2 regions of the Turicibacter sp. St.80E1 genome follow, and region 1 is predicted to be linked to the other one. Evidence: a T-box and tRNA genes for the amino acid it is inferred to sense, from the RefSeq annotation. Region 1 holds a T-box; the other holds one or more tRNA genes.
The links. The T-box of region 1 lies ahead of leuS (leucine--tRNA ligase). A T-box ahead of a tRNA ligase gene usually reads a tRNA of that ligase, here a tRNA-Leu.

Region 2: it has a tRNA-Leu gene. The T-box ahead of leuS (leucine--tRNA ligase) is inferred to sense a tRNA for this amino acid. The anticodon was not compared.

The regions. Positions count from the first base shown of each region.
Region 1 covers NZ_AP039386.1:576,211-579,785, reverse strand. The annotation lists gene leuS (leucine--tRNA ligase) at 1-1,854, opposite strand, end outside; T-box leader at 1,979-2,199, opposite strand; gene mnmL (tRNA modification radical SAM protein MnmL/YtqA) at 2,580-3,533, shown strand; gene mnmM (tRNA 5-(aminomethyl)-2-thiouridylate-methyltransferase MnmM) at 3,535-3,575, shown strand, end outside.
Region 2 covers NZ_AP039386.1:712,677-716,251, forward strand. The annotation lists gene AC6I0I_RS03555 (PDDEXK-like endonuclease domain-containing protein) at 1-999, shown strand, start outside; tRNA gene AC6I0I_RS03560 (tRNA-Leu) at 1,104-1,187, shown strand; gene AC6I0I_RS03565 (cation diffusion facilitator family transporter) at 1,422-2,321, shown strand; gene AC6I0I_RS03570 (patatin-like phospholipase family protein) at 2,571-3,575, shown strand, end outside.

The sequences.
Region 1 (3,575 bases):
TGCATCAAGAGGTCCCATAAACATCTCATATAAACGCAGTGTGTCTGCGCCATGTGATTCAACGATATCGTCTGGATTTACAACGTTTCCTTTTGATTTAGACATTTTCTCGTTGTTTTCCCCTAAGATCATTCCTTGGTTAAATAAACGTTGGAATGGTTCTTTCGTCTCAACGATTCCTAAATCAAATAAAACTTTGTGCCAGAAGCGAGCGTATAATAAGTGTAATACCGCATGTTCTGCCCCACCGATATAAAGGTCAACTGGTAACCACTCTTTTAATAATTGTTTTGCTTCTTCTGTATTTAATCCAACATAATCGTTACCTTGTTTTAAAATATATCCAATGTAGTACCAGCAACTTCCGGCCCATTGTGGCATCGTATTTGTTTCACGACGCCCTTTAACTCCATCTTCACGAACAACTTCTAACCATTCTGTTGCATTAGCAAGTGGTGATTCCCCTGTTCCAGATGGTTTAATATTATCCATTACTGGTAATTCAAGTGGTAATTGGTCCGCCTCGAGTACAGACATTGTTCCGTCTTCCCATAAAATAACTGGGAATGGCTCTCCCCAATAACGTTGACGTGAGAATAACCAATCACGTAATTTGTAGTTAACTTTGCGTGATCCACAGTCGTGAGCTTCTAACCAATCAATCACGGCCGTCTTCGCCTCAGCATTATTCATCCCATTAATAAAGTCAGATTCAATGTGAGCTCCATCACCTGTGAAAGCACCTTCTGATAAGTCTCCTTCAATAACTTGCTTGATTGGTAAATCATATTTGTTTGCGAATTCATAGTCGCGCTCATCATGTGCAGGAACTGCCATTACCGCACCTGTTCCATAGCTTGCAAGGACATAATCTCCAATCCAAACAGGAACTTTTTCACCTGTTATTGGATGAATCGCAAAGGCACCTGTTGGAACTCCCGATTTCTCTTTATTTAATTCCGTACGTTCAAGATCTGATTTTGCCTTCGATGATTCTTGATAAGCATGAACAGCTTCTTGATATTCTGGGGTTGTAATTTCACTTACAAGTGGATGTTCTGGCGCTAAAACGACATAAGTGATTCCAAAAACAGTATCTGGACGTGTTGTAAAAACATCAAATGAAGCATCCGTTCCATCTACCTTGAAATTAATTAATGCCCCTTCACTTTTTCCAATCCAGTTACGTTGCATATCTTTAATGCTTTCCGTCCAATCTAGACCTTCTAAATCTTCTAATAAACGTTCAGCATAGTGAGTAATTTTAAGCACCCATTGCTTCATCGGTTTTTTAATAACAGGATGTTCTCCACGCTCTGAAACCATTTTTCCATTCACGTTTAAAACTTCCTCATTGGCAAGAACTGTTCCTAATCCTTCACACCAGTTTACTTCAATGTCCTTAATTTCAGCAAGTCCCATGTTGTAAAGTTGTGTGAAAATCCATTGTGTCCATTTATAATATTTTGGATCCGTCGTATTTAACTCTTTATCCCAATCGTAAGAGAATCCTAACGATTGAATTTGTTGACGGAACGTATTAATATTAATATCCGTAAATTCACGTGGGTCATTTCCTGTATTTAATGCATATTGTTCAGCCGGTAATCCAAACGCATCCCATCCCATTGGGTGTAAGACACGATATCCTTGCATACGTTTCATACGTGAAACAATATCTGTTGCCGTATAACCTTCTGGATGCCCGACATGAAGTCCAGCTCCTGATGGGTATGGGAACATATCTAATGCATAATATTTTGGTTTTGAAGAATCATCAGATGTCTTAAACGTCTTATTTTCTAACCAATATTTTTGCCACTTTTTTTCAATCTGTTGATGATCGAATGCCATAACATTACCTCCTATATACCCATTTAAGGGTATTCCTGTCACTTTTTAATCGGCAGTCCTTTTACACACAAAGCGATGAAGCGAGTTACCCTTTTTAAGCATAAAAAAAAGTACCTTAAAACGAGCTAAGGACGTCATCGACGCGGTACCACCTTAGTTGCAAAAGCTAACCTTAAAAAGCTTTTACCCCTTCATTGTTTTAACGCCAAACAGGCGGCAGCTCTTACTTCTTTTCACAACTGCAACTCCAAGGTGAGTTCATAAGGGACTCTATACGAATTTCCACCAACCATTCGCTCTCTTTAATAGCCTCGTCTTACTACTAATCCTTTTCATCGTTTCTATCTATCTATAAGGTTATTATAGAAAAAATTATATCAAACATTACCCAAAAAACAAGATTTTTTACAAAAAACCGTTGGAAAAAACGTCCTTAGACAATATCACGTGCCTGCCCCTCCCTTTCTATGATAAAATATAGACGTCTAAATAAGTTTTGAATCGCTTAAAAAATTAGAAGGAACGCCAAACTAAAAAGAAAAGTACCCAAAATCTTAGAGAACAGATCCCGCTTCAAACAAGCGGCGCTTATGAGATTCAAGCGGTTCAAGAACGAATGACTGACCGCCTTGATCCGGAGAGCTTGAATCGTTCAGCATACCTGTTATCTTTGATATCATCGACAAGATACTAAATAAACGAAGCATTTAAAGGAGGAAAAAACGATGAATAATCCCTTTCCATATAGTTACTCTGATAAACGATACCACACCTTAAATTATCATTTACGTGAAAAATACCATCAAAAAATATTTAAAGTCATGATCAATGCAGGATTTACATGCCCAAACATTGATGGAACAGTTAAATATGGAGGATGCACATTCTGTAGTACAAAAGGAAGTGGAGACTTTGCCGGAAATCCGGAAGACAATTTAAAAACTCAATTTAACCAAGTAAAAGAAATGATGCATCAAAAATGGCCCGAAGCGGGATATATCGCCTATTTTCAAGCCTTTACGAATACTCATGCCCCGCTTGAAGTTTTACGAAAAAAATATGAAGCTGTATTAGAATGCGATGATAACATCGTCGCCCTTTCCATCGGAACACGCCCAGACTGCCTCCCAGATGATGTCGTTGAATATTTAGGAGAGCTGAATAAAAAAGTTGACCTATGGGTAGAACTGGGGCTTCAAACGATGCACGACCAAACAGGAAAACTCATTAATCGCGGACATGACTACCAAACACTAGTTGAAGGAGTTCAAAAACTACGAGCAAAAAATATTGATGTCATCATCCATATCATTAATGGCTTACCGAATGAAACACATGACATGATGCTCGAAACTGCCAAAGCAGTTGCCCAACTCGATGTACAAGGGGTTAAAATACACCTTCTTCATGTTATCGACGGAACACCGATGCACAAAATGCTAACAAAAGGCAAACTAAAACTCATGGAAAAAGACGAATATGTAGACTTAGTCGTTGATCAACTCGAAATTCTTCCTCCTCATATGGTTATCCACCGACTAACAGGTGACGCCGTTCGTGAGGAACTCATTGGTCCGATGTGGAGCCTCAAAAAGTGGGAAGTGTTAAACGCCATCGACGATCGATTAAAGGAAAGAAATACTTACCAAGGTCGCCTTTACAAAAAGGAGGAAAAGTAACATGGCTCAGACACTAGAACGTATCCTTCCCTTCTCAAAACA
Region 2 (3,575 bases), 140 kb from region 1:
GGCAATACATATGATTTGAAAACATCACTTTATGATATTGCATGTCGAGTTTTTTCAAGTAAAGGGAAGTTGATGTTAAAGGAACATTTTCGTTGTGTTCCTGAAATCATAGGTTTTTCAAATAAGCTCGCCTATTTTAATGAGATGATTCCATTAAAGTTACCTGAGTTATCAGAGCGGATCGGGCAACCTGTCATGTCTATTTACGTTGAGAATGGTGCGCGTGATGAGCGAAAGACGAATCTTAACGAGGCCATCCGTATTGTTGAAGATATTAAGTCTTGTGTTGAAAATAAGAATTATGAAGGTAAGAGTATCGGGGTTATTTCGTTATTAGGAGGGGAACAGGCTAAGTTAATTCAGCGGTTACTGTTAGACGCAATTGGCGAGAAGGTAATGGTTGAACGTCAAATTATTTGTGGTGATTCTTATTCATTTCAGGGGGATGAGCGTGACGTGATGTTTTTATCGCTTGTTATCGCACCCAATATGAGATATAACGCATTAAATAAGAAAATGTATACGCAACGATTCAATGTTGCGGCAAGTCGAGCCCGTTCTCAAATGCGACTGTATCATTCGGTAACATTGAGCCAGTTGTCATCTGAGGATTTAAGATATGAATTATTAGCGTATTGTCAACATCCGAAACCTATGTATGAACTAGTGAGTCGCGAGTGCGAGACGATGTTAGAGTGTGATGTGAAAAAGGCGTTAGAGTCTTATGGTTATGCTGTTAAATCTAAAGTATCTATTGGAAAATATCAGATGGACCTTGTGATTGAGAGTGGGCGTTACAGATTAGCGATTGAGTGTGATGGCGATACGTTCTATGGTGTTGAAAAGATTGAACAGGAGATGGAACGTCAACGTGTTCTTGAAAGAGCCGGATGGACATTTATACACCTTCGCGGAAGTGTTTTTTATCGCAATCAGGAAAAGGCGTTACAACCTATTTTAGATCAAATTGAAAAACTAGATCGGGGGTTAATAACTTAGGGGCTATTTCCCCTAAGTTATTTAAAAGAAAATTTAAAGAAAAAATAGCAGTTTCAGGGTTGATTTTTACCTCAAATTTGGTATAATAAAAATGTAAGTGAATGGCGGGTATGGCGGAATTGGCAGACGCGCTAGATTTAGGCTCTAGTACCTTCGGTGTGCAGGTTCGACTCCTGTTACCCGCACCAATTTATATCATGAAAGGTGTCCTCAGGGACGCTTTTTTTGCGTTTTCATATTCACGGAAATAGCTTTAAATTGAAGATCTCTAAGCGGTTCAATCATAACCATAGAAATCGAGGATAACTTAGAGGTCGTATTGTCTATTTTTGTTTTAAAATAGAAAAAAGAAAAAATCAAATTTTCTTGATGAGGCGAGTATAATTCAATATAGATTGTAGAAAAGGAAAGTTGTGAAAGAAATGAATAGACGCCTAGAAGAGAAAAAAGAACAGGTTGCATTAAAGATTTCTTTAGGAGCGGGTATTTTATTTGTACTAGTTGAGCTCTTAGTCGCTATTTTATCAAAGTCTCAGGCTGTTTTAATGGATTCGGTTTATGATACGTCGGAGCTTGTTATGATTTTATTTTCATTAAAATTAGTTCCGCTTCTTTATAAACCAGTGAGTGAAAAACAGCCGTATGGTTATTCTCAAGTTGAGTCATTATTTATTGCGATTAAGGGATTTGTTCTTGTTTCGGTAACCGTTGCATTAATCGTAAATAATGTTCAGATTATGTTTCACGGCGGACGAGATGTTCAATTTTTACCGATTGCCTACTTTGAGCTATTTGCGACGGTTCTTGGAGGAGCCGTGATGTTAATTTTAAGAAGGATGAATCGTTTGGCGAATTCGCCAATTTTAAGAACAGAAATTATGGAGTGGACGATTGATGCGGTGGCTAGTTTTGGAATGGCCCTTGCTTTTTTCTTGCCAGCGTTAATTCATCATCCATGGCTTGAGCGCATGCTTCCCTATTTAGATCAGGTGATTGCCATTTTTTTATCATTTTTTGTATTACCCCTACCTATCCGTGCCGTTGTAACAGCTATGAGAGATATTTTCTTAATGGCCCCGGAAGAGGAAACAATGAGGATTATCAAGGAAAAATGTGAACCTATTTTAACGTATTATGGATTAGAAGAAGCAACCTATGATGTAGTTCGTACGGGAAGAAAAGTGTGGATTTCAATTTATATTTTACCGATGGATGAATTTATATCTGTTACACTCTATTCAAAAGTCCAAGATTTGTTGGAGGTTTCATTGGCGGAAGAGTTCAACGATTTTTATATTGAGTTATTGCCAGATATTTTATAAATGAACCCGATCATTCATCTCGTCTATTTAGGAGGGGAGTCTTATCAAACCCATAGGAACGACACGCATAGTGGTGTGGCTTCTATGGGTTTGATTTTTATGATTTAAGCGGGAAAAACGTGGTTTTTAGGTATCTGAATAAGATGCAAATGGCAATTTTGTATATATAGACGGAGAAAACTGTATTTTTTTGTTTTAATGCATATAGTTAATAGTAGGCTAAATCTGATGTGAAAAGGGGGAGTTTACGTGAAAAAGAAAATCTGTATTTTATCGATTGATGGGGGAGGAATCCGCGGAATCATTCCTGCAAAAATTTTAGTAAGATTGGAGAAGTTGTTGCAGGAGTACAGTCGAAATCCTCAAGCAAGAATTAGTGATTATTTCGATTTAATCGCGGGAACAAGTACAGGGAGTATTTTAACAGGGCTCTATTTATGCCCAAGTGATGGTGAGAGGAAGATGGCCAAATATACAGCCCAGCAAGCGTTAGATTTATATTTAAATGAAGGGGCCAAATTATTTCAACGTTCTTGGAAAACAAAGTTTTTTGACTACTTTGGGCTGCTAAATCCGTTATATAAAGAGAATCGGTTAGAGGACATCCTTACCGAATATATAGGTGATTTAAGGCTATCGGAGCTATTAAAACCGTGTTTAATCCCGAGTTATGATATTGAAAGCGGGAAGGCGGTATTTTTCAATCAAGTAACGGCTATTAAAGATAAGAGCCGTGATTTACTTGTTAAAGATGTCATTCGGGCCTCAACAGCTGCTCCAACTTATTTTCCGGTAAAAAATGTCTTAAACCCTGTCCATCATCATTCACACACGTTTATAGATGGGGGATTGGTTGCGAATAACCCAACATTATGTGCGTATATTGAGGCGTGTAAATTTGAAGGATATTCCGATACAGATGATATTATGATTCTATCTCTTGGAACAGGGGCAAGGGATCAAACTTATCAGTATCAGCATTCTAAAAGATGGGGAAAAGTCGGCTGGATTGTTCCGCTAATTCATATTTATGGCTCAGTAGGGTCACAAACGGTCGATCATCAATTGGTACAACTTTATCAACGCCATCATATTCGAAGTCAATATGTTCGAATTGAACCGAATTTAGGAAGTTTTGGAGTGAGCCATGCCATGGATGATGTAAGTATAAAAAATATCTTGGCGCTAGAGGCAGTAGGAGAGCGGATGGTTGAAGAGTATGATGAACAATTGAAAAGTTTTGTTCGTCAACTT